Linked DNA regions of Rhodopseudomonas palustris. Each later gene encodes a partner of the first gene's protein in a complex. Links are inferred from orthologs where the notes say so. Each region holds a gene or a part of one and is shown in the gene's direction. Other genes may lie near its edges.

What was found.
Region 2: the proteins of uvrA (region 1) and mfd are in contact, whole or in part, in a crystal structure (PDB 4DFC), measured with the Escherichia coli proteins. The link is inferred for Rhodopseudomonas palustris from one-to-one orthologs.

Annotation. Positions count from the first base shown.
Region 1 is NZ_CP019966.1:3,099,724-3,114,374, forward strand. Bases 1,692-5,282 are described here. They hold uvrA (excinuclease ABC subunit UvrA), read left to right. Parts: upstream 1,692-2,070; coding sequence 2,071-5,082; downstream 5,083-5,282. Other genes in these bases: RPPS3_RS14485 (outer membrane protein), read left to right, coding at 1,692-1,760; RPPS3_RS14495 (hypothetical protein), read left to right, coding at 5,088-5,282. Also shown: RPPS3_RS14480 (single-stranded DNA-binding protein), read right to left, coding at 1-488; more of RPPS3_RS14485, read left to right, coding at 1,017-1,691; more of RPPS3_RS14495, read left to right, coding at 5,283-5,333; RPPS3_RS24645 (HNH endonuclease), read left to right, coding at 5,362-6,102; RPPS3_RS14505 (hypothetical protein), read left to right, coding at 6,245-6,619; RPPS3_RS14510 (ion transporter), read left to right, coding at 6,723-7,499; RPPS3_RS14515 (DUF3828 domain-containing protein), read left to right, coding at 7,537-8,091; RPPS3_RS14520 (GNAT family N-acetyltransferase), read left to right, coding at 8,361-8,651; RPPS3_RS14525 (PaaI family thioesterase), read left to right, coding at 8,784-9,191; RPPS3_RS14530 (DUF3597 domain-containing protein), read right to left, coding at 9,261-9,671; RPPS3_RS14535 (DUF2189 domain-containing protein), read left to right, coding at 10,028-10,924; RPPS3_RS14540 (DUF1127 domain-containing protein), read left to right, coding at 11,424-11,576; methylenetetrahydrofolate--tRNA-(uracil(54)-C(5))-methyltransferase (FADH(2)-oxidizing) TrmFO, read left to right, coding at 11,714-13,150; RPPS3_RS14550 (phytoene/squalene synthase family protein), read right to left, coding at 13,289-14,158; RPPS3_RS14555 (Mth938-like domain-containing protein), read right to left, coding at 14,155-14,538. UniProt on the Escherichia coli protein: The UvrABC repair system catalyzes the recognition and processing of DNA lesions. UvrA is an ATPase and a DNA-binding protein. A damage recognition complex composed of 2 UvrA and 2 UvrB subunits scans DNA for abnormalities.
Region 2 is NZ_CP019966.1:2,944,265-2,959,443, forward strand. The notes cover bases 4,398-8,516. They hold mfd (transcription-repair coupling factor), read left to right. Parts: upstream 4,398-4,797; coding sequence 4,798-8,316; downstream 8,317-8,516. Other genes in these bases: RPPS3_RS13715 (succinate dehydrogenase assembly factor 2), read left to right, coding at 4,511-4,801; RPPS3_RS13725 (hypothetical protein), read right to left, coding at 8,433-8,516. Outside these bases: RPPS3_RS13695 (DUF502 domain-containing protein), read left to right, coding at 1-561; RPPS3_RS13700 (LysR family transcriptional regulator), read right to left, coding at 653-1,543; RPPS3_RS13705 (phenolic acid decarboxylase), read left to right, coding at 1,638-2,156; ATP-dependent DNA helicase RecG, read right to left, coding at 2,255-4,357; more of RPPS3_RS13725, read right to left, coding at 8,517-9,665; RPPS3_RS13730 (class I adenylate-forming enzyme family protein), read right to left, coding at 9,714-11,249; RPPS3_RS13735 (extracellular solute-binding protein), read right to left, coding at 11,254-13,134; RPPS3_RS13740 (invasion associated locus B family protein), read left to right, coding at 13,354-14,106; RPPS3_RS13745 (hypothetical protein), read right to left, coding at 14,192-14,761; heat shock protein HspQ, read right to left, coding at 14,896-15,179. UniProt on the Escherichia coli protein: Couples transcription and DNA repair by recognizing RNA polymerase (RNAP) stalled at DNA lesions. Mediates ATP-dependent release of RNAP and its truncated transcript from the DNA, and recruitment of nucleotide excision repair machinery to the damaged site.

The DNA of each region.
Region 1 (14,651 bases):
TCCATGTCGCTGCGGCCGCCGCCGCTGCTGACCGGCATCGGCCGGCGTCCGCCGCCACCACCCGACGGGCCACTGGAGCCGAAATCACCGCCGGAATTGTCGTCGCCATAGCCGCCACCACCTCCACCGCCGCCGCTGCGGCCGTCGAGCATGGTCAGGTTCGAGTTGAAGTTCTGTAGCACAACCTCGGTACTGTAGCGCTCAGCGCCGCTCTGGTCGGTCCATTTGCGTGTCTGCAGCTGGCCTTCGATGTAAACCTTCGCGCCTTTTCTCAGGTACTGCTCGGCGACCTTGCACAACCCTTCGTTGAAAATCACGACACGGTGCCACTCGGTCTTTTCCTTACGCTCGCCGGTGGCGCGATCACGCCAGGACTCCGAGGTGGCAATCCGCAGGTTGGCAATCGGACGCCCATCCTGGGTCCGCTTGATCTCCGGATCGGCACCGAGATTCCCGACCAGGATCACCTTGTTCACGCTACCCGCCATCGACGTCTCCTCTCAAAACCATACTGACTGAGCGGCTCCGCAACCGGCCGGCGACCGCCCGCCGTCCTGCTCCGCCGCTGCGGTCGCGCCCAAGCTGGCGCGAGCCGTCCCAGCCTCAAGCGATTACGCTGTCGCCGCCGCTACGCCCATACGTCCACCAACGAAAACGCCCGTCGGACGGGATTTATCCACCGGGACGATCTCGGTCAGTTTGTTCTATTTTTGTTCCAAAGTGAAGTGCAAATTTCAATCGCGCTAGAGCGTCCGCATGTCACCCGGCCTGCCGTGCTGCGGCGACCGTGTCTCAGCGGTGACCCGCAATTACGCGCAACCTCTCTTAGGCGATCTATCCATGGTTTTAGGAATCACATTTCACTCGCGACTGTTGCATTTCCGCGACGGCGCGTTGCTCGCATTGCGTGTATGGTCGTCACGTGGAATTTCGAGGGGCGCTCGCGCTTCTCGCTCTGCGGCGGGGACACCGCGGACCGAGAGCCGGTGAAGCACAGACGAACCGGGGGGATTGCGATGAAGAAATTTCTGTTGGGGACTATCGGTTTGATCGCGCTAGGCGCTGCGCCGGCGATGGCTGCCGATCTCGCGGCTCGTCCTTACACCAAGGCACCGCCGATCGTTGCCGCGGCTTACGACTGGTCCGGCTTCTACGTCGGCGCCAACGGCGGCTGGGGCACCAGCCGCAATTGCTGGGATTTCGCAGGCACCACTGCGCAGCCGCTCGTGTCGAACCTGGGAGAGGGGTGCCACGATGCCTCCGGCGGTACTGTCGGCGGACAGATCGGTTACAACTGGCAGGTGGGGACGTGGGTGTTCGGCGTCGAAGCGCAGGGCAACTGGGCCGATTTCAAGGGATCAAATGTTAGTCTGCTCGTCGTTCCAGGGACAACCAACGATACTAAGATCGACGCCTTTGGACTCTTTACGGCGCGTGTGGGCTACGCGTGGAACAATGCACTGCTCTATGTGAAGGGGGGGGCTGCGGTCACAAGCGACAAGTACACCGTTTATGGCAACAGAACGGGTGCGATTACAGACACCGCTAGTGAAACGCGTTGGGGAGGAGCGGTAGGGGGCGGTTTAGAATACGGCTTCTCACCAGCATGGACCTTTGGTGTCGAGTACGACCACCTATTCATGGGTAGCCGAGACATTACCTTTGCGACGACTTCGATCGACCGTATCAAGCAGGACGTCGACGTCGTCACCGCCCGCATCAACTATCGCTGGGGCGGCCCGATCGTAGCGCGCTACTGAGCTTCGCGTCGGCTGATTTCAGTCGCGCTTGCGGAAGGCCGGCCTTGCGCCGGCCTTTTTGCTTTCGAATCGATGCAGCAGCTTCGCGTCGGCCGCGGCAGATTGCGTAGACAGCATCGTCCCGGCTCGGCCTCAGCGGAACCCAGCCACCCACGCCCTTATCGCCAACAATCCGGTTGATGGACGCCCGCAGCCTCTGGCAATCGCGTCGCGTTCTTCCTATGTTCCAGGCTCAGCCCCAACCGGCGCCAGCCCCGGACGCTCCGGCGCGCGCCCCAACCGGCGCGTTGTCGCGCGTCTGGACACCCGCATGGACGAAGTGATCAAGGCCAAGCGTCAGACCCCCGCGGCCTCGAGCCGGACCGCCATTACCATTCGTGGCGCCCGCGAGCACAATCTCAAGAACGTCGACGTCACCATCCCCCGCGACAAGCTGGTGGTGTTCACCGGCCTGTCCGGCTCCGGCAAATCGTCGTTGGCGTTCGACACCATCTATGCCGAGGGCCAGCGCCGCTACGTGGAGTCGCTGTCGGCCTATGCCCGGCAATTCCTCGAGATGATGCAGAAGCCGGACGTCGACCAGATCGACGGCCTGTCGCCGGCGATCTCGATCGAACAGAAGACCACCTCGAAGAATCCGCGCTCGACCGTCGGCACCGTCACCGAGATCTACGACTACATGCGCCTGCTCTGGGCGCGCGTCGGCGTGCCCTACTCGCCGGCGACCGGCCTGCCGATCGAAAGCCAGACCGTGTCGCAGATGGTCGACCGCGTGCTGGCGATGCCGGAAGGAACGCGGCTGTATCTGCTGGCGCCGGTGGTGCGGGGCCGCAAGGGCGAGTACCGCAAGGAGCTGGCCGACTGGCTGAAGAAGGGCTTCCAGCGCGTCAAGATCGACGGCGCGTTCCACGAGCTCGCCGAGGCGCCGACGCTCGACAAGAAATTCCCGCACGATATCGACGTCGTGGTCGACCGCATCGTGGTCCGTCCCGACATCGGCCAGCGCCTCGCCGAAAGTTTCGAGACCGCGCTGAAGCTGGCCGAGGGGCTGGCGGTGATCGAGTTTGCGGACGCGCCCGCCGCGCCGCCGGCGGCTGAGCCCGGCCACGACGACGTCGAAGGCAAAAAGAAAAAGGCCGACAAGAAGGTCGCAAAGATCCACGATAAGAGCGGTGCCGAGCGCATCCTGTTCTCGGAGAAGTTCGCCTGCCCGGTGTCCGGATTCACCATTCCGGAGATCGAGCCCAGGCTGTTTTCCTTCAACAACCCCTACGGCGCCTGCCCGGAATGCGGCGGCCTCGGCATCGAGCAGCACATCGACGCCGATCTCGTGGTGCCCGACAAGGAGCTCAGCTTGCGCAAGGGTGCGATCGCGCCGTGGGCGAAGTCGTCCTCGCCGTACTACCTGCAGACGCTGACCGCGCTCGGCAAGCACTACAAGTTCACGCTCGACACCAAGTGGAAGGACTTGCCCAAGAAGGTCCAGAACGTGCTGCTGCACGGCTCCGGCGACGACGAGATCAAGTTCTCCTACGAAGACGGCGTGCGCTCCTACGACACCAAGAAGCCGTTCGAGGGCGTCGTCACCAATATCGAGCGCCGCTTCCGCGAGACCGAGAGCGAATGGGCGCGCGAGGAGCTCGGCAAGTATTTCTCCGACGTGCCGTGCGACGCCTGCCACGGCCATCGCCTCAAGCCAGAGGCGCTGTGCGTCAAGATCGGCGGCAAGCACATCGGCGAAGTCTCCGAGCTGTCGGTCAAGGCGGCCGGCGACTGGTTCGCCAAGGTGCCGGACGTGCTCAACAAGCAGCAGAGCGAGATCGCCGTCCGCATCCTGAAAGAGATCCGCGACCGCCTCAGCTTCCTGCTCGACGTCGGCCTCAACTACCTGACGCTGTCGCGCTCGTCCGGCACATTGAGCGGCGGCGAAAGCCAGCGCATCCGCCTCGCCTCGCAGATCGGCAGCGGCCTCACCGGCGTACTCTACGTGCTCGATGAGCCGTCGATCGGCCTGCACCAGCGCGACAACGCCCGGCTGCTCGACACCCTTAAGCGGCTGCGCGATCTCGGCAACACCGTCATCGTCGTCGAGCACGATGAGGACGCCATCCGCCTCGCCGATTACGTGCTCGACATTGGCCCCGGCGCCGGCGTCCATGGCGGCCACATCGTTGCGCAGGGCACGCCCGCCGAGATCATGCGCAATCCGAAGTCGCTGACCGGCAAATATCTCACCGGCGAACTTGACGTGCCGGTGCCGGAGCGACGGCCGCCGAACCATCGGCGCACCATCAAGCTGGTCAATGCTCGCGGCAACAATCTGAAGAACGTCACCGCCGAAATCCCGCTCGGCCTGTTCACCTGCGTCACCGGCGTCTCCGGCGGCGGCAAGTCGACGCTGCTGATCGACACGCTGTATCGTGCGATCGCCCGCAAGCTGAACAACGCGTCCGAGCCGCCGGCGCCGCACGACCGCATCGAGGGCCTCGAGCACATCGACAAGATCATCGACATCGATCAGTCACCGATCGGCCGCACCCCGCGCTCGAACCCCGCGACCTACACCGGCGCGTTCACGCCGATCCGGGAGTGGTTCGCTGGCCTGCCGGAATCCAAGGCGCGCGGCTATGAGCCCGGCCGGTTCTCGTTCAACGTCAAGGGCGGCCGCTGCGAAGCCTGCCAGGGCGACGGCGTCATCAAGATCGAGATGCACTTCTTGCCCGACGTCTACGTCACCTGCGACGTCTGTAAGGGCAAGCGCTACAACCGCGAAACGCTCGACGTGCTGTTCAAGGGCAAGTCGATCGCCGACGTGCTCGACATGACGGTCGAAGAAGCCGCCGAGTTCTTCAAGGCGGTGCCGCGCGTCCGCGAAACCTTCAAGACGCTGCAGCGCGTCGGTCTCGACTACATCCATGTCGGCCAGCAGGCCACCACGCTGTCCGGCGGCGAAGCCCAGCGCGTCAAACTCGCCAAGGAGCTGAGCAAGCGCGCGACGGGGCGCACGCTCTACATTCTCGACGAGCCGACCACCGGGCTGCACTTCCATGACGTCGCGAAACTACTCGAAGTGCTGCACGAACTGGTGGCGCAGGGCAACACGGTGGTGGTGATCGAGCACAATCTCGAAGTCATCAAGACCGCCGACTGGGTCATCGACCTCGGCCCCGAAGGCGGCGACGGCGGCGGCGAAATCGTCGCCTGGGGCCCGCCGGAAGACATCGTCAAAGCGCCGCGCAGCTACACGGGCAAGTTCCTGAAGCCGGTACTGGAGAAGAAGGGGCCGGTGCGGAAGCGGAAGGCGGACGAGGCGGCGGAATAATATCGATGGGTCGCAAATTTCATTCATCGGAGGCGACGGTGACCCGTTTGTCGAAAGAGTTCATCCACGAAGGTCGTTACTGCGCCGAGATTCAGGTCGAGTTGATCGATGATCATACCGCATGGTCTCCGTACTTGCCGCCTGCGGAGGTAGGAAAGTTAGAAAACGTCCGCGAGGCCCTGCGACGCGGCGACTTGGTCGAAGCCGCAAAATATGGACTTGTGTTTGAATTGACGCCGACGACGGACTGATTGATCAAAGCAGTGGAGCGAATATGCGATGTTCAAGGCTGATCAAATGCTGGGTGATCTGGATCAGCGCCTAACACAACTCGCCACACCTAGGACTGATTGCTTGTATTACGCAATCACAATCACCGCTGAAGACGATGGTCGCATCATCTTCGGCACACAATCCCAATGGGCGGGATGGGCCAATTTAGAGCGACGCGAGGAACTGCGGCAAGCGCGGTTGGTGTATCCGAAATTCGTTGAACTATGGCAACATCTCAACCAACCGTATGCGGTCATCCACACTCTGGAAGAAATAGAGCTCTTTCTACTTGGCGGAGGAAACGCCATCGTCGAGGAGAACCTGGGGCGATCCGTATTTCAAAGACTTCTTGCCGCCGAAGCCGTTGTTCCTCACGGCGAGGCCGGCTTCGCCTCTTTGAACCTTCTTCCAAAGACAGCCTTCCGACGCGCGCCAACTCCAAAAGTCCGAATGCAGGTCCTTAAGCGGGATAGGCGCAGATGCCGTATATGCGGTCGTAATCCCGACGATCATTTAGATCTCGTGCTCCATGTCCACCACATCAGACCTTGGGAAAATGGTGGTGTTACCGACCCTGCGAATTTGATCACTCTCTGTCACACCTGCCATACTGGGCTTGTGCCACACGAAGATCATAGCCTCTTCTCATATCTGCGCTCTAAGCCGGAAGATCTGATCGATGAGCGGCTGAAAGATTTGTGGCGAGGGATCATGAATTATCGCAAACTTGGGTTCTGCTCGGCGTAGCGTTGGTCAACACGAACGAAGCGACGCCCCGAACTTTGACCTTGGCCATAACGCTAGGCTCCCGGGCGCTACGGGTGTGGTCCGCCTTCGTGTTCGATCTTTGAGTCGCCCTTGCCACTACACCTGCTCTAAGCTCCGGCCCATGCCCCGCCTCACCTCCCTCACCCTTATCGTCGCCCTCGCCCTGCTCCCCGCCGCCAGTTCGGCCGCTTCGCACAAGAAGCACGCCAAGCGGGCGCAGGGGTATGGCTTCCTGCCCGGCTATGTGCAGCCGCCGAACAATGCTGTGCCGCTGTACATGCAGAAGCTGTCGCCGGCGCAGCGCGCGCTGCTGCGGCCGAAGCGGCCATGGTACATCGATCCGACGCCGGACTATTATCGCTGGAACGGTCCCTGGAGCGGTGAGTGGCGCTATCTCGGCCGCGCCGGCTTCTATCGCGGGCGTTACAACGGCGGCAGCTTCGGGCCGTGCTGGACGCAGACGCCGATCGGGCCGATCTGGAATTGCGGGAAGTAGAGCTGTCCGTCCTCATCCTGCGCGCAGTGTAATTGGCCGTCGCCGATCCGTTGGCCACTCCGCCCCATTGCCTCCGCTGCCCCTCCCAGGCCAATAATCGGTCATGACGCTGCACGATGTCCGACTCGCCGTTCGGCGGCTGTATGACGGCGCGACGCCGCGTGGGGTGGCGTTCCGCTACGGCCTGCTGGCGTTCGACGTCGTCACCATCCTGTTCATCGTCGGCACGTCGTTTCTGCCGCCCAATCCGATCGTCGAGGCGCTCGATACCGGATTCGGCGTGCTGATCCTGGTTGACTTCCTGGCGCGGCTCTATGCCAGCCGCAGGCCGATGCGGGAATTCGGGCGGCTCGCGACCTGGACCGACCTGGTGGCGATCGGCTCGTTTCTGGCGCCGCTGCCCGGAGAGGGCGCGGGCTTCCTGCGGATCCTGCGCACGCTGCGCGCGTTCCAGGACTATCAGATGCTGACCCGGCTGCGCAGCGACAGCGCCTTCTTCCGTCACCACGAGGAGGTGGTGATCGCAGTGGCGCGGCTGGCGGTGTTCATCTTCGTGATGACGGCGATCGTGTTCGAGACCCAACGTTTCAGCAATCCGCAGATCGCCAACTACGCGGACGCACTGTACTTCACCGTCACCGCGCTGACCACGACCGGGTTCGGCGACATCACCCTGCCCGGCACGCTGGGGCGGATGATCAGCGTGGTGATCATGATCTTCGGCGTCACGCTGTTCTTCAATCTGGCGCGGGCACTGATCAGTCCGAACAAGGTGCGCTTCCCCTGCCCGGTGTGCGGGCTGCAGCGCCACGATTCCGATGCGGTGCATTGCAAGGCGTGCGGCACCGTGCTGAATATTCCGGATGAGGGCCGCGACTGAGCCGGTGCCGCGATCCTCGCTGCCGACAGGATCCGCCATGCTCATCCGCCGCTCCGCCTTCGCTTCACTCGCCTGCCTCGCCGCCGCCGTCGCCCTGCCCGCTGCCGCGCTTGCGCAGGCGCCGGCCCAGCCAGCCGCGGCGTCTGCAGCCAAACCGGCCACGGCCGATCCCGCGGCCCTGCTGACGCGGCTCTACAAGGCGGCCGCCAAGGACAATGCCGGCGGCGCCTTCGTCAACAACGCCAAGGAGCGCGGCAAGTATCTGTCGAAGTCTCTGGCCGCGCTGTGGACCAAGGCCGAGGCCAAGGTGCCACAAGGCGAGATCGGGCCGATCGATTTCGATCCGGTGAGCAATTCGCAGGACCCGGACATCAAATCGTTCGTCATCAAGACCGAGAGCCAGGACGATGCCCGCGCGACGCTGGCCGTGGCGCTGATCGGCAGTCAGTCGCGCAAGGTCGCCGCCGACGGCGTGATCCGTTACGAGCTGGTGCGCGACGGCACATCATGGCGGATCGACGACATCCGCGGCAGTGTCGACGATCAGGCGTGGTCGGTGCGGCAGATGCTCGAGGCGTCGCTGAAGAACTAATCGAAGCTGCCGGCGTTGCAGCTCCGCGCCATGACGATCCTGGTGCGGTGACGCACGCAGCTGAACGCCGTCGCCTCCGGGATTGTCCGGGTTGCGCGGCGCAGCGCGGTGTGGCCTTACCCTCCACACCATCCATCGTGGCCTGCGTCGCAACGACGCCGCGCTTGCCACCTCGCCGTCCCCTTGACTTCAACGGGGCCGGCATCACCTTGACAGCCAACGGCACACGGCTCCTGCCGCGCGCCGGACATTGAACACGAGGAGACGCTATGAGCGGGACCACAGCCGCGGCCAGCGTGCGCGACAACAAGGCGCTGAACCGCTTCGAACTCGACGCCCATGGCGAGATTGCATTCGCGAATTATCGCCGCACCGGCGGCCGCGTCGTCATCACCCACACCGAGACTCCGCCGCCGCTGCGCGGCCGCGGCATCGCCTCCAATCTGGTGCGCGGCGCGCTCGATCTGATCCGTGCCGAAGGTGCCAAGGTCAGCGCCGGCTGCGGCTTCGTCGCCGACTATCTCGACGCTCACCCGGAATACGCCGACCTCACCGCGTGACGACTTGGCCGGACCGTTTGCGACGGTCCGGCGATTGCCCGCCGCCGCGCGCTGTGGCATCGGTTCCACCGCGCGCGGCCCGCCGGTTCATCCTGTGACCTCCTGCGGCCGCGCTCCGCGCAGGAGCCGCCAATGACTGTGTCACCGCCGCCGGGCTTTCAACCGTTCGCCGTTCAGGACGGCTATATCGGCACCAACGGCCCGTATTACTGGCGGCAGAGCGGCGACAGCCAGCCGGAGTTCGGCTTCCTCAGCGACGATCGCCACGGCAATCCCAACGGCGTGCTGCACGGCGGTGCGCTGCTCGGCTTCCTCGACACCATTCTGGGATTCTCGGTCGTGCTCGCAGGGCAGCGGCGCTGCGCGACGGTGTCGCTCGACAGCCGCTTCATCGCCACCATCGAGCCGGGCGGCTGGATCACCGGCCGCACCACCATGAAGAAGCTGTCGCGCAGCCTCGCCTTCATCGACGCCGAAGCACTCGCCGGCGACAAGCTGCTGGTGACCACCAGCGCTGTGTTTCGAATCTTCGAGTCGTAAAGCAACCGGCGCGGCCACGCCGTGCCGCAAGCGAGCGGCACGGCTCACCATCCAAGATGCCGTGTGGGATCAGTGCTTGATCTCGGGCGGCAGCTTGCCGCCGTTGGCGACCAGCCGGCTCATCACCTGCTTGTGCAGCCAGATGTTCATCGACGCCGAGTCATTCATGTCGCCGCTATAGCCGAGCTCCTTGGCGAGCTCCTTGCGGGCCGACAGGCTGGAGTCGATATCGAGCGCCTTCATCAGATCGACGATCGAAGTCCGCCATTCCAGCTTCTCGCCTTTGGCTTTGACGGCCTTGTCGAGGATCGGTGCGACGTCGACCGACGGTGCGGCCGTCGGCTGCGGTGCAGTCGGCGCCGGCGCGGTGCCGGCGCCAGCGGTCGTTGCCGGTGCCGGCGCGGGCGCGGCTGCGCCACCTGGCGCCGCAGCGGCGCTGTCGCCGAAAATCGCGCTCATGATCTTCCCGAAAATGCTCATGCTGTCTCCCCCTGTTGCGATGCCACGCATCGTCCGCATCAACAGCGCTGACGCCATCTGGGTTCCGCGCGCGGATCACTGCAGAGCGTACCAGCAGAATTGAGCAAACGTGTAGTGACCAAAATCTCGTCGCACTGCAGCATCGAAAGCTCACCAAAGCTTGAGCAACGACTGCTGATAAGCGGCGTTAGGATACCTTCACAGGTCGCGGCAAGCTCGGGTCACAGGACCAGTTCGTTCGTTGCTCTCGCGTCTGGCTCCTTCTGATCGTTCGTCTCCGCGCAAGAAGCGCCCGGCCCGCCGTCATGGCGTAACGGCCGGTGATCACCACTGTCGAACATGGGAGGACGCTACGCATGGCTACGACCTATTCTTCTGCTCCGTCCGCCATCGCTGCGGACGAGGCCACCCCCGCAGTCCACCGCATCGGCTTTGCCGATCTCGGCGCCGCGCTCCGGCAAGGCTGGGAGGACTTCAAGGCGGTGCCGAGCCACGCCGTGATGCTGGTGCTGATCTATCCGGTGCTGGGCCTGGTACTGGCGCGGCTGGTGCAAGGCTACGCGGTGCTGCCGCTGCTGTTCCCGCTCGCTGCCGGCTTCGCGCTGCTCGGCCCGTTCGCCGCGCTCGGTCTGTATGAGCTGAGCCGGCGCCGCGAGCTTGGCGAACCGGCGTTCGCATCGGATGCCTTGGCGGTGCTGCGGTCACCATCGCTCGGCGCAATGCTCGGCTTCGGCGCGATCCTGCTGGCACTGTTTCTGGTGTGGCTCGCGGCGGCGCAGGCAATCTACGTCGCGCTGTTCGGCTATGCCCCGGCGGCTGCGATCCCCGACTTCGCCCGGCGCGTGTTGAGCACGCCGGAGGGGTGGAGCCTGATCCTGGTCGGCTGCGGCGTCGGCTTCCTGTTCGCACTGGCGGCGCTGTGCCTCAGCGTGGTGGCGTTCCCGATGATGCTGGACCGGCATGCCGGGATCGGCGACGCCATGGCCACCTCGCTCCGGGTGGTCGCGGTCAACCCGCTGCCGATCGCCGCCTGGGGCGCCATCGTCGCGCTTCTGCTGGTGGCGGGCTCGGTGCCGGCCTTCCTCGGGCTCGCGGTGGTGATCCCGCTGCTCGGCCATGCCACCTGGCATCTGTATCGCAAGGCGGTCGAACCGAACCCCAATCCGCCGCGATTGCCGCCGCCCAGCCCGCTCAAGCGGTCGGCAGCTGATTTCCCGGCCAACCTGCTGCAATGGAAGCGCAACGGGACCTGAGCCGACTCATCGGCAAGCTCCCCACCTCGGCCGCCGATCGTTCTCAGAGGTCGGCGGCCGTTTTGTGCATTGCGGCAGATCAAATCCATCGATTCGCCATGAATACTCATTCACGACCTCCGTATTTATGCGTATAGTGCATGGGAGCGGACCGAATTGTCCGAACGTCTTAACTCGGACGGCGGAGCTGACCGGCACTAGATTTCCGGTGGAAAGTCTCAAGCGGCGGAGAGCAGGGTTAGATTGCGCTGAAAATGCACTATATTTCAGCTCGGAAGGCCCCGAGGCGCGAGGTCAGCAGGTCCCCCGCCCCAAGCTGCGAGCAGATCTCGGAGGCCGAGCCAGCGCAGAAGGGTTAATCATTCCTTCCCGATGGTATGCATCCACGGATTAGCTGCGGTGCAGCATTTACGCTGCTGGATTCCCGACTCGTCGCCTATATTCCTTTCGACGCTTCGGTTCTTCCGAAGAACTGAATCGTGGACAAGGAGACCATCCCATGCTGCTTTCGCTCATCCGCGCGATCCGCGCGTTCCGGGACTACCAGCGCAACGTCGCTGAGCTGTCCCAGCTTAGCGATCGCGAACTGGCCGACATCGGACTTGACCGTTCGGACATCCCGCGCGTCGCTTCGGGTCACTACAACGGCTGACCCGACCGCCTGTTTCTGCCTTCTACGGCCAACGCCCGCCTCCTGGCGGGCGTTGTCGTTTGTGGAGAAGAGTCGGGCAGTTCCGCAGCGTCGCAAACGGGATTTGCCCCGCGACCGAAACAAGCTAGCTGTAGCCGATGACCAGCAGCACCCCCTCCGCCTCACCCGTCGTTCACATCATCGGCGCCGGCCTCGCCGGCTCGGAAGCCGCGTGGCAAATCGCCCGCGCAGGTGTGCGTGTGGTGCTGCATGAGATGCGGCCCGTCCGTACCACTGAGGCCCACAAGACCGATGGTCTGGCCGAGCTGGTGTGCTCGAACTCGTTCCGCTCCGACGATGCCGCCAACAACGCGGTCGGGCTGCTGCATGCCGAGATGCGTAAGCTCGGCTCGTTGATCATGCAGGCGGCCGACGCCAACCAGGTGCCAGCTGGAGGCGCGCTGGCGGTCGACCGCGATGGCTTTTCGGCCGCGGTCACCAAGGCGCTGGCGGAGCATCCGCTGATCGAGATCTGCCGCGAAGAGATCGATGGCCTGCCGCCGGAGGAATGGGCCAGCGTTGTGGTCGCGACCGGCCCGCTGACCTCGGCGCCGCTCGCCGACGCCATCCGCAGCCTCACCGACGAGACTGCGCTGGCGTTCTTCGATGCGATCGCGCCGATCGTGCACCGCGACTCGATCGATATGTCGGTGGCGTGGTTCCAGTCCCGCTACGACAAGGTCGGCCCCGGCGGCACCGGCGCCGACTATCTGAATTGCCCGATGACGCGCGAGCAGTACGACGCCTTCGTCGACGCGCTGATCGAGGGCGAGAAGGTCGACTTCAAGGATTGGGAAAAGGACACGCCATATTTCGACGGCTGCCTGCCGATCGAAGTGATGGCCGAGCGCGGCCGCGAGACGCTGCGGCACGGGCCGATGAAGCCGGTCGGCCTGACCAACCCGCACAACCCGACGGTCAAGCCCTACGCCATCGTGCAGCTCCGGCAGGACAACAAGCTGGGCACGCTGTACAACATGGTTGGCTTCCAAACCAAGTTGAAGCACGGCGCGCAACTGCGTGTTTTCCGTACCATCCCGGGGCTCGAAAACGCTGAGTTTGCAAGGCTTGGCGGCCTGCACCGCAACACGTTTCTGAACTCGCCGAAACTGCTCGACGAAAGCCTCCGGCTTCACGCGGCGCCCCGGCTGCGGTTCGCCGGGCAGATGACCGGCTGCGAGGGCTACGTCGAATCCGCTAGCGTCGGGCTTTTCGCTGGCCTGGCCGCAGCAGCCGATGTGCTCGGAGCGCCGCTGGCTCCGCCGCCGCCGACCACAGCGCTTGGCGCCCTGCTCGGCCACATCACCGGCGGCCACATCGAAACCATCGATGCCGGCCCGCGCTCGTTTCAGCCGATGAACATCAACTTCGGCCTTTTCCCGCCGCTCGCCAACCCGCCGACCAAAGGCCCGGACGGCAAGCGCCTGCGCGGTCCGGAGAAGTCGGTCGCCAAGAAGCAGGCCCTCAGCGCCCGCGCCCTCGCCGACATCGACGGCTGGATCGCCGCGCATCTGAAGCTGCCGAAGGCGGCGTAGTCGTTCGTCGCGCGTCGCTGTCTGAAGGCGCACAAGCCTTCTCCATCATTGCGAGCGGAGCGAAGCAATCCAGAGCTTCATGCACAGCGCTGGATTGCTTCGTCGCTTCGCTCCTCGCAATGACGCGGAGAGGTCCCGTTACATACGAAACAGCTTGCTCCGGCTCGCTCGCCACAGCGTCCACAACGTCGCTAGGCGCGAGCGATCGAACGGCGTGAACGGATCGCGTTCCGGGGACGCCAGCCGGTCGAGATCGCGGCGCGCAAGCGCCAGCGGCAGGAAGGCGGGGCGTACTGAAGCCGGCAGCTCGGTCAGCTCCTGCAGCGCCTGATCGAGATGCTTGCGGGCGTCCGCAATGACATCGGCGAGCGCGGATTTCAGCGCGGGGGCCGATTGGCCGCCGAACACCTGCTCCAAGTCGCAGCCGTGCCGCTGCAGCACATCGTTCGGCAGATACAGCTGACGACGCGCGGAATCATAAGGCAGCCGCGCCACGATGCGCGCGACTCCGACCACAACTCCGGCGTGCCGCGCCACGTGATCGATCGCTTCTGCTTGCGCGCCGGTGTGGCCAAGAACGCGGGCGCCGAGCGCGAGAAGCGTCCCATCGGTCTCCACCAGATGCGGCTCGAGTACCGTCCAGTCCGGCATCGGGTCGTTATAGAGATCGAAGATGTGCGCCTCGATCAGCCGCGTCAGCGGTTCGATCCGTAGCCCGTGCTCGGCGATCGCCCGGGTCAGCTCGGCCGCGACCGGATTACCCTCGGCGCCGCCATGTGCCGACCCGGCAAGCAGATCCGTCCACCACTGCAGGCGGACCTCGCCGGGCAGCGGCTGGCTGACCTGACTGCGAACCCGCACGATCTCGGCATTGAAGGCAGCGAGCGCCAGCAGCGACCGGCGTTTCTCGGGTGGGACGAACAGCGTCGCCGCATAGCGGTCGAAGTCGGCCTCGCGCACCAAATTGGCGCAGAACGCAGCAGCGCCGGTGTCGGCCGTCTTGCTCATGGTACCGCGATCAGCGCAGCGGCGACCCGCCGCCGCTCGCCGATCATGATGTTGTAGGTGCGGATCGCCGGACCGGTCTGCATTGTGTCGAGCACGACGTTGACGCTGCGCAGCGCCTCACGCAGCTGCCGCGGCGCGATCCAGACATCGGCGCCGGTACCGACGATCAGCGTGTCGATCGCGTTGGCGTTATCGAACACGCGCTGCAGACTGTAGCGGTCGATCTGCTCCGGCTTGGTCACGTCCCAGCCCCACACCGCATCGGGCAGAAACAGCAGCGATCCCTGATGCGACATGTCGGCGAAATAGAACCCGCCTTTGCCGTAGGCGTCGACCGCGGCCATGCGGGGAAAGTGCGGAAACTCGGAGCGCTGCGCCACGAGCTAGCGTCCTGCGTCGAGCGTTGGCGTCATGCGGCGGCACCCTACAGGTTTGCGCCGCTCGGCAGCGAGCGGCGACAGCGCGTCAATGCGGTGGCACGGCAACGGTTCAA
Region 2 (15,179 bases), 150 kb from region 1 along the record:
CTGGTCGTGGCGTTCGTCGCCCTGACTTTGCTCGGTTTCCTCACCGCCAACCTGATCGGCCGCAGCCTGGTCGATCTCGGCGAGCGGCTGCTCGGCCGGATGCCGGTGGTGCGGGCGATCTACCGCGGCCTGAAGCAGGTGTTCGAGACGCTGTTCTCGGGCAACGGCAACAGCCTTCGAAAAGTGGGCCTGGTCGAGTTCCCACAGCCGGGGATGTGGTCGATCGTGCTGATCTCGCTGCCGCCGAACCAGGAAGTCGCGACCAAGATCCCGAGCCAGGACGAGCACATCTCGGTGTTCCTGCCGTGCGCGCCGAACCCAACCACCGGCTTCTTCTTCTACGTCCCGCGCAGCAAAGTGATCCCGGTCGACATGAGTGCCGAGGAGGCCGCGACGCTGATCATGTCGGCGGGCGTGGTGCAGCCGGGTTCCGATCCGCAGAAGAAGATCGCAGCGCTGGCAGCGACCGCGCTGGCCGCCAAGAAGGTCCGCGAACCCGGAGAGCCGGAATCGGCGTTCTCGCGCCGCCGCGTCACCAAGGCGCCCGACAAGGTCGATTAAGCTGGCGTCCGGCGGATGGGGTGACTGCGCGTTCGGGGGCGCGTCAAGGTGAGCAGATCGCCTTATTGACACCTCTGTCGCAGGACTGCGGTCACTCCGCGTGCATCATCAACGCCTCGCCGAGAAACAAGACCGCGCCGTCGGCGGACTCGTGATCGGCAAGGCAGAGGTCCAGCGGGATGCGCCTTTCTCCGCCTTCGCTCAAGGACAGCTCGACGAGATCGCCGCGTTCCAGGTCGCCTTGGATCGAGTGACGAGGCAGCCAGCTGTAGCCGAGCCCCTCGCGGACGACGCCGAGCGCGGAGTCGATCGTGCTCATGTGCCACGCTTTGCCGCCGGTCTGCCCCTTCGTGGGAGCTGACAATTCGAGATCCCGAATCTCGATCCGTAAGTGTCTCGCCAAGGTCGCCCGGCTGATCGGGCGGGTGCGATGCGCGAGGGGATGGCCCTTCGCGGCGACGGCAATGAGGTCGACATCCGCTACGCGTTTGCCATACCGCGCGCCAATCACCGGCTGGGCGATCGCGATGTCGTAAGTTCTGTCGGTCGGCTCCGGCATCGGCAGGCGGACCGCTTCACGGAGACGAACATCGACGTGCGGATGGACCTCGGCCAGGCGGCGTAAGGCGGCCAGCAGCCTGGGTTTTGGAAAGACGCTGTCGACCAAAAGCCGGAGCACTACGCGCTCGCCATGCCCCACAGCCGACGCCCTTTGTTCGATGCGCAGAAAATCGTCGATGAGGGGTTCGACTTCGGCCAGAAGCGCTCGGCCCGCCTCCGTGAGGACAGCTCGGCGACCTTCGATTTGAAGAAGCTGAACGCCCGCCGCGTGCTGCAGGTTGGTGATGGCGTAGCTGATCGACGATTGACTCCGATGCAGCGTCTCGGCCGCTTGCGCGTAGGTGCCGAGTTCGACGACCGCTCTCAATATGGCCCATTGCTCGACCGTCGTTTTTGGCACCTGGGCCACGGTCGCCTCCATCGTTCGGATTATTAGATCATAATGCACCGAAATGAAGATTTTTCATTCGATTTTTCAGATGCAATGATCCGGCAAATGCAAACAGGAGCACGATATGTCTCAGGTCAGTGAATCCCTTCATCCCGCCGAACTGGTAGATTTTGTCGGAAGCCATTTGATTTACACGTATGACAATGGCTGGCAGTACGAGCTCTACGTGAAGAACGAGAACACGATCGATTACCGGATTCACAGCGGTATGGTCGGCGGACGTTGGGTGCGCGACCAGTTCGCCCACATCGTCCGGCTGGGCGAGGGCATCTACAAGATTTCCTGGGACGAACCGACGGGAACTTGCGTCAGCGTTGCCGTCAATCTGCCCAAGCGCAAACTGCACGGCGTGATCTTCTTCCCGGATTGGATCGCGCGAGATCCCAAGAAGACGGTTTGTTTTCAGAACGATCATCTCGATGCGATGCGCGCCTATCGAGATGCCGGACCGACCTATCCCAAGCTGGTGATCGACGAATTCGCCACGATTACCTTCATGGAGCGGCGTGACCGCGACGATCAAAGCGTTATCGACTGCCCGCCGGAGAAATTGCCGTCCGGCTATGCCGATCGCCGCAACTGAACAACTGAACCTATGACGCCGGCGCTCGAGTCTGATTTTCGTAATCGGGTCGAGCGTCGTGCACGCGGGGCTGCTCACCCAACTCCCGAGATGGCCCTCTAACCGGCTCCCAGCAGCGGGATCGCTTCGTCGCGTTCGTAGAGATACAGCAGGCAGCGTAGCGCCTCGCCGGACGGGCCTTCGAGCTTGGGGTTGTCCTTCAAAATCCGCAGCGCTTCGTCGCGCGCCTGGGTGATGAGCTGGGCATGGACTTCGGAGCGGGCGATCCGGTAGCCGGGCAGGCCGCTCTGCCGGGTGCCGAGCACATCGCCTTCGCCGCGCAGCTTGAGATCTTCCTCGGCGATCCGAAAACCGTCGGTGGTGTCCCGGATCACCCGCAGGCGCGCCGCCGACAGCTCGCCCAGCGGCTCGCGATACAGCAGCAAGCACGTCGACGCCTCGCTGCCGCGGCCGACCCGGCCGCGCAGCTGATGCAGTTGTGCCAGACCGAACCGTTCGGCGTTTTCGATCACCATGATGGTGGCTTCGGGGACGTCGACACCGACCTCGACCACCGTGGTCGCGACCAACACGCTGATCTCGCCGCGCGCGAACTGGCCCATCACCAGGTCCTTGTCGCTGCCGCGCATCCGTCCATGCACCAAGCCGACCTGATGATCGCCGAACCGTTGCAGCAGCGATTCGAAGCGTTGCTCGGCGTCGGTGAGTTTGACGTTCTCGGATTCCTCGACCAGCGGGCAGATCCAGTAAACCCGCTTGCCGGCGGCAATCGCGCGACCGATGCCGTCGATTACTTCCGGCAGCCGCGTATCGGACAGCGTACGGGTGTCGATCGGCTGGCGGCCGGCGGGCTTCTCGCGGAGTTCCGAAACGTCCATGTCGCCGAAGTAAGTCAGCACCAGCGTCCGCGGAATCGGCGTTGCGCTGAGCACCAGCACGTCGACATCGGCGCCCTTGCTGGTCAGCGCCAGGCGCTCGCGCACGCCGAAACGGTGCTGCTCGTCGATGACCGCCAGCGCCAGAGATTTGTAGATCACGTCGTCCTGGATCAGCGCGTGTGTGCCGACCAAAAAATCGATCTCGCCGCTTTCGAGCCGCGCCAAGATCTCGCGGCGCTCTTTGCCTTTCTCGCGGCCGGTGAGGATCGCGACCTGCATCCCGGCGCGTTCGGCCAGCGGCGCGATGGTCTTGATGTGCTGCCGGGCGAGGATTTCGGTCGGCGCCATCAGCGCCGCCTGCTTGCCGGCTTCTGCGACCGCCGCTGCGGCCAGCAGCGCCACCACGGTCTTGCCGCTTCCGACGTCGCCCTGCAGCAGCCGCAGCATCCGCACCGGCTGGCGCAGATCTTCGGCGATCGCCGCCGCGGCCTGCTGCTGGGAGGCGGTCAGCGCATAAGGCAGCGCGTCGATGATCTTGTGGCGCAGCCGACCGTCGCCGGCGTTGCGGCTGCCGGCCGGGCGGCGGAGCTGCGCCCGCACCAGCGCCAAAGCAAGCTGCCCGGCGAGCAGTTCGTCATAAGCGAGCCGCGACCAATACGGCCCATCGGGCAGAATGTCGGTCGGCTGATCCGGGATGTGGACGTGCTTCAGCGCTTCGGCGAACGAGGGAAACCGGCAGCGCCGCAGCACCTCGGGGCTGATCCATTCCGGCAGCGCCGGCAGCTTGGTCAGTGCCTGCGCCACCGCCCGGCGCAGCGAGCCGATCGCCAGCCCCTCGGTCAGCGGATAGACCGGATCGATCTGCGGCAGCTTGGCGAAGGCCTCTTCGTCGACGACCCGGTCCGGGTGGACGATCTGCAGCGTGCCGTCGTAGAGCTGGCCGGTGCCCGAGACGTAGCGCTTGGCGCCGACCGGCAGCAGCTTCTGCACATGGTCCGGCTTGGCGCGGAAGAACGTCAGCACCACGTCGCCGGTGTCGTCGCCGGCATAGACCAGATACGGCGCGCGCGAGCGGCCCGGCGGGGGCGCGCGGTGGCGATCGACCGTCACCTCCAGGGTCACCACCGTTCCCGGCACCGCGTCGCGAATTTTCGGCCGGGCGCGCCGGTCGATCACGCTGCTCGGCAGATGCAGCAGCAGATCGGCCAGCCGCGGGGTGTCGTCGCGGTCCAGCAGATAGCGGAACAGCTTGTCCTGTTTCGGTCCGACGCCGGTCAGGCTGGTGACCGGGGCGAACAGCGGATTGAGCAGAGCAGGGCGCATCGAACCAAGCGGGTGGATGGGCGGTTGCCCGCAGGGTTGGCTGCATTTGCGGCCGATTGCAATGCGCCAGTGCGGGCTGACAGCGGCGATCCCGGTCGCTATATCAGGGCCGCCCGGCACGTCCGGGCTTTTGGCGTTGAGGTGGATTTCGACATGACGGGCACCACACGGTCGAGCGGCGGGCTCGACGACCGCCGCAAGCGGCTTCTGTTCCGCTGCTGGCATCGCGGCACACGCGAGATGGATCTGATTCTCGGCCAGTTCGCCGACGCCGAGATCGGCACGCTGTCGGAGGCGGAGCTCGACGAGCTGGAACGGCTGATCGAGGTCAACGACCACGATCTCTATGCCGCGGTCGCCGGCGGCGACACGCTGCCGGCCGAGTTTAAGGGCGGTCTGTTCGAACGGATCAAGACCTACGGCCATCAGGACGGCGCCGTATGAAGACTCCGAGCAGGTCGCCGGCGGAACAGCTTACGTCCGGCAAGGCGCTGACCTTCGCCAACGTCGCCGAAGGCGCCGAGGGGCTGATCATCGCCGATCTGGCCCGCGCGGTCGTGGCCAAGCCCAAGGCGCCCGCTGTCAGCCTGACGGTGATCTGCCGCGATGGTCCGCGGATGCAGCAGCTCGCGCGCAGCCTGGAGTTCTTCGCGCCCGATCTCGAGGTGCTGCAGTTTCCGGCCTGGGACTGCCAACCCTATGACCGCGTTTCGCCGCACGCCGGCATCCTGGCGCAGCGTGTCACCACCCTGGCGAAGCTGTCGCGCCTGACCGGCAGCGACAAACCGCTGATCGTGCTGACCACGGTCAACGCCGCCGTGCAGCGGGTGCCGGTGCGCGAGATCATCGCCGCGCAGGCGCTGTCGGTTGCGCCAGGCAACGTCGTGCCGATGGATTCGATCGTCGCCTGGCTCGAACACAATGGCTACAGCCGCGCATCGACCGTGCGTGAAGCCGGCGAATATGCGGTCCGCGGCGGCATTCTCGATCTGTTTCCGGCCGGCCTCGACCAGCCGGTGCGGTTCGACTTCTTCGGCGACCAGCTCGAATCGATCCGCACCTTCGACGCCGAGACCCAGCGCACGCTGCACACCATGCGCGGCCTGGACCTGGTGCCGGTGTCTGAATTCCAGCTCGTCACCGAGACCATCCGCCGTTTCCGCATGGGCTACGTCGCCGCGTTTGGCGCGCCGCATCCGGACGATCAGCTGTACGCCGCGGTCAGCGAAGGCCGCCGCCATCCCGGCATGGAGCACTGGCTGCCGCTGTTCCAAGAGCGGATGGACACGCTGTTCGATTACCTGAAGGGAACGCCGGTCGCGATCGAGCCGCAGAGCGAAGACGCTGCGCGCGAGCGCTTCAAGCAGATCGCCGACTACTACGACGCCCGGCGCGAAGCGATGGAGCAGCCCGGCTCCGGCGCGATCTACAAGCCGCTGCCGCCGGATCGGCTGTATCTCACCGACAGTGAATGGACCGCGCGGCTCGAAGGCGTCGCCCTGGCGCGGCTGACGCCGTTCGCGCTGCCGGACGACACCAGCGACGTGATCGATGCCGGTGCCCGTGCCGGCCGCAACTTCGCGCCGGAGCGCGCGGACGCCAACGTCAACGTGTTCGAGACGCTGGTGGCGCACGTCTATGCGCTGCAGGCTGCGCGCAAGAAGGTGGTGATCGCGCTGTGGAGCGAAGGCTCGCGCGACCGCATGGCGAGCATGCTGAAGGACCACAAGCTGGTCGCGCTCACCAGCGTCAATTCCTGGCGCACCGTGCAGGCGACGCCGCGCAACGAAACCATGCTGGCGGTGGTCGGCCTGGAGTCCGGCTTCGAGACCGACGCCTTTGCGGTGATCACCGAGCAGGACGTACTCGGCGACCGTCTGGTGCGGCAACGCAAGGCCAGCAAGAAGCTCGACAACTTCATCTCCGAAGTCACCAGCCTGTCGACCGGCGACATCGTGGTGCATGTCGAGCACGGCATCGGCCGGTTCGTCGGCCTGCAGACGCTCGAAGTCGGCGGCGCGCCGCACGACTGCGTCGAACTGCACTACGCCAATGACACCAAGCTGTTCCTGCCGGTCGAGAACATCGAACTGCTGTCGCGCTACGGCTCCGACGGCACCACGGTTGAACTCGACAAGCTCGGCGGCTCGGGCTGGCAGGCGCGCAAGGCCAAGCTGAAGAACCGTATCCGTCAGATCGCCGGCGAACTGATCAAGGTCGCTGCCGAACGGCATCTGCGCGAGGCGCCGAAGCTGCCGGTGCAGCCGCAGCTCTATGACGAGTTCTGCGCGCGCTTCCCCTACGACGAAACCGAGGACCAGCTCGCCGCGATCAACGCGGCACTCGGCGATCTGGAGAAGGGCACGCCGATGGACCGTCTGGTCTGCGGCGACGTCGGTTTCGGCAAGACCGAGGTGGCGCTGCGCGCGGCTTTCGCGGTGGCGCTCGACGGCAAGCAGGTCGCGGTCGTGGTCCCGACCACGCTGTTGGCGCGGCAGCACGCCAAGACTTTCACCGAACGCTTCCGTGGCTTCCCGGTCAATGTCGGCCAAGCGTCGCGACTGGTTTCGACCAAGGAGCTGTCGCAGGTCAAGAAAGGCATCGCCGACGGCACGCTCGACATCGTCGTCGGCACCCACGCGCTGCTCGGCAAGTCGATCAAGTTCAAGGATCTCGGCCTCGTCATCGTCGACGAGGAGCAGCACTTCGGCGTGACCCACAAGGAGAAGCTGAAGCAGCTGCGCTCCGAGGTCCACGTGCTGACGCTCAGCGCGACGCCGATCCCGCGCACGCTGCAGCTCGCCATGACCGGCGTGCGCGACCTCTCGATCATTGCGTCGCCGCCGGTCGACCGGCTCGCGGTGCGAACCTTCGTGGCGCCGCATGATCCGTTGATGATCCGCGAGGCGCTGCTGCGCGAGCGCTATCGCGGCGGTCAGGCTTTCTACGTCGTGCCGCGGATCGACGATCTCGCCGAGGTGAAGGACTTCCTCGACAAGCATGTGCCGGAGATGAAGGTCGCGGTCGCGCACGGCCAGATGCCGCCGGCCGTGATCGAGGACATCATGTCGGCCTTCTACGACGGCAAGTTCGACATCCTGCTGTCGACCACGATCGTCGAATCCGGCCTGGATATCCCGAACGCGAACACGCTGATCGTGCACCGCGCCGACATGTTCGGCCTGGCGCAATTGTATCAGCTCCGCGGCCGCGTCGGCCGCTCCAAGCTGCGCGCCTACGCGTTGTTCACGCTGCCGCAGCACAACATCACCGCGCAGGCGGAGCGCCGGCTGAAGGTGCTGCAATCGCTGGAAACGCTCGGCGCCGGCTTCCAGCTAGCCTCGCACGACCTCGACATTCGCGGCGCCGGCAATCTGCTCGGCGAGGAGCAGTCCGGCCACATCAAGGAAGTCGGCTTCGAGCTGTATCAGCAGATGCTCGAGGAGGCGATCACCAACCTCAAGGCCGGCATCGTCGACGAGCCGGTCGCCGACCGCTGGTCGCCGCAGATCACCATTGGCATGCCGGTGCTGATCCCGGAGGACTTCGTCGCCGATCTTGCGGTGCGGCTGTCGCTGTATCGCCGGCTCGCCGATCTCGACACCGACGAGGAGATCGAGAACTTTGCCGCCGAGCTGCGCGACCGTTTCGGTCCGCTGCCCGACGAGGTGCGCTATCTGTTCAAGATCGCGGCCATCAAAGCGTATTGCCGCCGCGCCAATGTCGAGAAGGTCGACGCCGGTCCGAAGGGCGTGGTCATCAGCTTCCGCGACAACGCGTTCGCGCAACCGGACAAGCTGGTGTTCTTCATCAAACGCCACGGCGAAGCCGCCAAGGTGCGGCCCGACATGAAGGTGGTGTTCTTCCAGGTCTGGGAGACGCCGGAAGAACGGCTGATGGGGACGACCGATATCCTCAAGCAGCTCGCCGACCTCGCCGAGAACCGCAAGGCGGCGTGATTTCGCCTCAGCGTCATTGCGAGGCGCGCAGCGACGAAGCAATCCAGAAGCTCCGTACACCGGCCCGTGGATTGCTTCGCTGCGCTCGCAATGACGGGATCGTCTTGGCTGGACGCCTACGACGCCGCGCGGCGGCGGTCCTGCTGCACCACGCGGGTGAGGATGGCGCGGGCGGATTCGTCCGGCATCAGGGTCGCGACGCTGACGTCGGGATCGATCCGGGCCTCGCGCCTTGCGCTGTGAGCCGTCTGCTTGATCACGCTGCTGAGCCGCCGCGCGATCGCCTGGGCGTTGCGCAGGTCAGTTGCCGCGAACACCACCAGCAGCGTGCCGTCGGTCTGCAGCGTGCCGAAGTCCATCTTGCGCATCAGCCGGCTGACGATCCGTGCGGCGTCGTTGACCGCGCGGCGATCGGCGCGGTGCAGGACGAAACGCGCGACCGACAGGCCTTCGCCGCGAGTCTGCGCCTGATACACGGCGGTCGCAAAATCGCGCTCGAACGCAGCCTCGGTGAGGAGGCCGGTGCGGGGATCGAGCAGCCCGCCGGCATCGAGCGAAGCCAGCGTGCGGGTGAGCCGGCCCTCGAAGGCGTGCTGGCGCACCAGCGGCAGCGCGGCGCCGACGATCCGCGCCGGATCGCCGTCGACGAATTCGAGGTTGGGCAGTTCGAAGCTGCCGTGCGGCGCCGGAATGCCGACCACGATCGGCAGATGCCGGAACCGGGTGTCTTCCGACAGCACGGTGAGAAAGGCATCCACCACGCGTGAGCTGAAGCCTTCGGCCAGCACGATGCCGTCGAGATCGCGGGCGTTGAGATGCTTGGCGGCGGCTTCGATCGACAGCGCGCCGACCACCCCGACCCGTTCGCCGAGCGCCACCGACAGCGCCGGATAGGCGGCGCCGCGGCCGATCAGCAGCACGGTCGCGTCCTGCAGCGGATCATGGTCGGACAGTTCAGTGAGGCCGCTCGGATCGGTCAGGCGCCGCATCGCGGTGGCGTGCAGTGTCCGCACCCGCAGCGCGGCCCGCAGCCGCGGCGCCAGATGGATCAGCTCGCGCGGATCGGCGCTGAACGGCATGACGTTGTCGGGCAGGCCGCCATCGGCGCCGATCGCGATCAGCGGCACGTAGGGCTGGAGCAAGCCGATCTGGCGGGCGAGTGTCTCAAGGGAGCCGGCGGGCGCACCGCCATCTGCGACCACGGCCGACGGTCGCAGCCGGCCAACCGCTTCGCCAGCTTCCGGCCATGCAGAAGCGAGCACTGGAAACAGTTTGGCGTCCGTCAGTGCTGCGAGGGTCGGCGAGCTTTCATCGTCGGTTACGACGAGGATAGGCGCGTGGTACGACATTCCAAGAACGGCTCCCGCGGTCGAGGCGAAAACCGTAAGCCGTCGCTGTTAATGCGGCGTCAACGTCGATGCGCGGTTTTCATCGACCTTCGGAGCATCGCGGAAGGCTTCGACCATCAAAGGGTTTAGGCCGAGTTCTGCAAGTGCTTCACGAGCTCTGGAATTGTCCTGTGCGCGGCCTGCGAGCCGATAGCCGCTAAGCCGGTCCGGCAGCGCCGTGAGCAGCGCGCCCTGGCCGAGCCGCTTCGCCCATTCCTGCAGGTCCTGGGCGAGGAAGCGATAGCCGCCGACCGCCATCACCCCGGCAGGTGGAGCGGTGATGCAGATCGAGCCGGTGGCACGGTCGAGTCGGGCCGCGTAGCCGGTGTCGACGTAGTCTGGCGGCGGCGCCATCGGGATCGAACTGTTGAGCGGCGGCAGCGGCGCATAGGCGGCGAGCGTCACCATCGGACCACGCAGCCCGAGCGTGCCCTTCGGCGTGATCAGGATTTCGCCAGCAGTCGAACCGCCGGCATGATCGCGCGGCGCGGTGTGCGGCCCCGGCATGATCGCAGCCGGAGTACCTTCCGCCGTGCGCTGGGCGCCGAACAATCCGGCTTCGCCGAACAGATAGATGTCGGTGAAGTGGGCCGGCGTGCCGATCCAGTTCGGGCTGGAGGCGACCTGCTCGGGTGCGCGCCAGAGGCCCACCACGCTGCGCAGCGACGGAGCCTGCGCTGTCAGTCCGGCTTCGCCGAGGCGGAGAGCAAGGGGCGCCGGTGCGACCAGGGCCTGACAGCCGAGGTCGACGATCTGCCGCTCCAGTAACGCGTCATCGAACGGGTGGTGCAGGGCCAGCGTGCCGCCGCTGAGCAGCCACGTCACCATAGACGAGGCCAGCCCGGCGAACGTCGCCGGCGTCTGCGCCGACAGCAGCACCGCGCCCTGCGGGATCGCGCTTTCGAGGAAGACAACCAGACCGCCTGCGATCAGATGCAGATGGCTGCGCGGGATCGCCCGGACGCCGTCGCCGGTGGTATCGAACGAGATCACCGCGGCGCGGCGGGCTTCCTGTGGTCCCGGCGCCGGCGGCAATGCGGTGGGATCTTCCATCGCGGCGTCGAGCGAGGCCATGCCCTCGGGCAGGTCATCGCCGAAGCCGCAGACATGGCGGATCGAGAAAGCTTCCGCCGCGGCGTTCATGGCCAGATCGGAGTGGCTGACGCCGTCGATCCAGCGTGTCGACACGATCGCCCGCGCACCGGTGCGGTTCAGCGCGGCGGTGAGATCGGCGTGGCGCCAGAGCTGCGGCAGCAACGCAACGACGAGACCGGCGCGATGTGCCGCCAGGACGGTGAGCGGAAATTCGATGGTGTTCGGCAGTTGCACCGCGATCACCGAATTGCTCGGCAGACCGGCGGTGACGAAATGCGCGGCCAGCGCCGAGATCGCGCGGTCGGCCTCGGCATAGGTCATGCGCCGCGGCGGCTGCCCGGTGATGCGCTGCTTGTCCGGCGGATCGATCAGCGCGATCGCATCCGGCTGACGGGCGAGGGTGCGGCGAAACAGTCCGTCGAGCGTCGGCGAGGTGTTGGGCGGGCTCACGGGATCACCTCTGCGGCGGTTGCTGCGGCGGCGGCCGATACCACCATGTTTCGGGAAGATAACCCGTCAGGGCAGTGGCCTTCGGACGTTCTAAACGATTCCAGCGCGCGATCCATTGCTCACGCACGCTGTACACAGGGACCACGTAGAACCCCGAGATCAGGACGCGATCGAGCGCGCGCACGGCGTCGACGAAATCGGCGCGGCCGCGGGCACGTAGCAGCGCCGCAAGCATCGCGTCGATCGCCGGATCCTTGGCGCCCATGTAGTTGCGGGTGCCCGGCGTGTCGGCGGCGTCGCTCCCCCAATAGAACGACTGCTCGTTGCCGGGCGACAGTGACTGGTCCCAGCGGTTTGGGATCATGTCGAAGTCGTAGGCGAGGCGGCGCTGATCGAACTGCACGGCATCCACGGTGCGGACCGACACGGTGATGCCGGCGCGCTTGAGGTCGCGGGCGAACGCCAGTGCGATCCGTTCCTGCTCCCGCGTCGTCACCAAGAGCTCGAAGGTGAGGGGCTGGCGGGTGTCGCGCTTGCGCAGCACGGTGCCGTCGAGCTGGTAGCCGGCCTGCTCCAGCAAATCGAGCGCCCGGCGCAGGCCGGCGCGGTCGCGGCCCGAACCGTCGCTCGCCGGCAGCCTGAAACTGCCGTCCAGGATGTCGGCGCGGAGCCGCGACAGATATGGCTGGAGCAGCTTGCGTTCGCCGTCATCGGCCGCGCGGCCATAGGCCGACAGCTCCGAGCCGCCGAAGAACCCCGCGGTGCGGGTGTAGAGGCCGAAGAAGTAGTTGCGATTGATCCACTCGAAGTCGAACAGGTTGAGCAGCGCCTCGCGCACCCGAACATCGGCGAACACCGGACGGCGGGTGTTGAACACCAGGGTGTCGGTCGGCTCCGGCGTGCCCGGCTTGATCGCGTCGCGGATCACGTCGCCATGCCGTGCGGCGGGGAAGTCATAGCCTTCGCTCCAACGCAGCGGATCGGTCTCGACGCGGAAGTCGTAGAGCCCGCGCTTGAACGCCTCGAACTGTGCATTGGACTCGCGGAAGTAATCGATCCGCACCTCGTCGAAGTTCCACAGGCCGCGGTTGATCGGCAGGTCGCGGCCCCAATAGTTCGGGTCGCGCGTCAGGGTGACGCTAGTACCGGCCTGAACATTGGTGACACGGTAGGGGCCGGAACCGAGCGGCGGTTTCAGGGAGGTTTCTTCGAAGCTGTCGGGATCGACCGCGTGGCGCGGCAGCACCGGCATCAGGCCGAGGATCAGCGGCAGCTCACGGTCCGGCGCACCGCCGAAATCGAACCGGACGGTGAGGGGATCGAGCGCTTCGGCGCTGGCGACCTTGCCGTAATACAGGCGGAGGTTCGGCCGGCCCTTGTCGCGGAGTAGCTTCCAGGAGAACAGCACGTCCTCGGCGGTGACCGGCTTGCCGTCGGAAAACCGGGCGCGGGGATCGATCCGAAATGTGACGTAGCTGCGAATGTCGTCGGTTTCGACCGAGCGCGCGAGCAGGCCGTACAAGGTGAACGGCTCGTCATGGCCGCGCGCCAGCAGACTCTCGATCACATAACCGCGCATCTGCTGGACGGCGATGCCTTTGACGATCAGCGGGTTGAGACTGTCGAACGCGCCGACAACGCTGGCGATCATCCGGCCACCCTTGGGGACGTCCGGGTTGACGTAGGGCATCGCGGTAAAGTCGGCCGGCTGCGCGGGCTTGCCGTGCATGGCGATCGCATGGCTGACGATCGCAGGTGCTGGAGTGCCGGCCGGCTCGGCGCCTGCCGAGGTGGCGCCGGTCAGGCATCCAGCGCCGATCGCGAACGCGACGGCGAGGGCCTTGATTCGGCGGATGAAGCGGTGTTCTGATTCGACGCGTCCCACGCCGGGATTTTTACCACATTAGCGGCTGGAAACCGGTGCCCGGGGATTGTTGCCATTGATCTTTGCGTTCGCCAATGTATTGAAGGCGGGCAGTCGATGATGCCCACCGGCTCGTCACGTAACCGCCTCAATTGGCACCGAGACAGCGGCCAAACGGACCGCTGTCAGCTCCAGCGTCGCAGGTTGGGGTGCGCGACCGTTTCAGAAAGGGTTTTCCGAATGAAGTCTTGCAACTTGGTCGCGTCGGCCGGGCCGCGCGGGCGGGCCTTCGCCCTGCTGGCGGCGACCGCGTTCGCGGCGTTGACCATCGTCCCCGCCGCGCAGGCCCAGCAGCCGGCCGCCCCGAAGGCAGCCCCTAAGGCGGCGCCGAAGGCAGCCCCGGCGCCGGCGCAGCAGGCTCCCGCCCAGGGACAGCCTGAGCAGCAACAGGTTCAGCTGATCTACGCGCCCTGGACCAAGTTCTGCCTCAAGGGGCAGGACGCCAACGCCAAGCAGGTGTGCTTCACCGGCAAGGACGGCCGTATCGAATCCGGTCAGCCGGTGATCGCCGCTGTGATCATCGAGCCGGAAGGCGAGCCGAAGAAGATCCTGCGCGTGACGCTGCCGCTCGGCATGCAGCTCGTGCACGGCACCCGCATCATCGTCGACAGCAACGCGCCGCAGCAGAGCCCGTATGTGATCTGCTTCGCCAACGGCTGTATGTCGGACTACGAAGCGACGCCGGATCTGATCAATCAGCTCAAGAAGGGCCAGAACCTGATCGTCCAGGCGATCAACTCTAACGGCGCGCCGCTGACGCTGCCGCTGCCGTTGGCCGAGTTCGCCAAGGCCTATGACGGCCCGCCGACCGATCCTAAGCAGTTCGAAGAGACCCAGAAGAAGCTGCAGGAAGAGCTACAGAAGCGCGCTGAAGAGCAGCGCAAGAAGCTGGAAGCTCAGGCTCCGGCCGGCGCCAACCCGGCTGCCAAGTAACACGCGACTGCAATCGCAAAATGCAAAGGGCGCCCAGGTGGCGCCCTTTCTGTTTTCTGCGTACTCGCCGGCGCCTGCCGCGTTGTCAGCCGGTGACGGTTGCCATCACGGACAACTGGGTTGCCGGGTCGATGCCGCGGGCCTCCATGGCGTTCTTCAGCAGCGGCGCGTCACAGCCGTGATCGCGCATCCAGCGGGCGATTATTTCGGCGCGATCCTTTCGATCACGGCAGAGTTCGGTCGCCAGCCGCAATTCGGGCGCCACCACCGCCACGCGCGTGTTGCCCACGGCGATCTCGGAAAAGTGCGTCCAGGGGCCGCCGCCGAAGGCCTCGATGAAAGCAGACTGCGCCGGAGGCTCGACGGTGCTGGCATCGACCTGAACGCCGCCCACCTCGAACGCCGCGTAATACTGCACGCAACAGGGCATCCAGGTCGGCGGGCTCAGGCATCGGTAGGCGGCAAGCGCCCGCGCGAAGGTGTCGACATCGCTGCGTGTGGGCATGAGGAAGTCGACGTCGCAGGGCTCGATCGGCACGCCGCGCAGCAGGTCCGCGGCGGTGCCGATTAGGCGGTAGTCGAAGCCGCCCTCCTGTTTCGCCAAGCTCAGCACAATCGTAAGGGTCTGGCGCAAAAGCTCCGGCGTCAGCGTCATGAGAGCTCCTTCCCACGACAGCCTAGCAGGGATGTGGCTCTCTGCGCTTTTGTGCTTTCGCGTGAGACGGCGCGTTCCGGCAATCAGTCCCGGCTGGGCGGGTCGATGCGTCGATCGAAACCGAGCGTCCTCGATTAGTTCAGCGACGGATTGCGCGGCCGGTAGCCGCCGGACTTGTCCTTGATGAAGATCTCGGCGACCTGGGAATGCCGGATCGGCTCGCCGGAATCGTCGGGCAGCAGATTCTGCTCCGACACGTAGGCGACGTATTCCGACTCCGCGTTCTCCGCCAGCAGGTGGTAGAACGGCTGGTCCTTGCTCGGCCGCACCTCTTCGGGAATTGCCAGCCACCATTCCTCGGTGTTGGCGAATTCCGGATCGATGTCGAACACCACCCCGCGGAACGAGAAGATCCGGT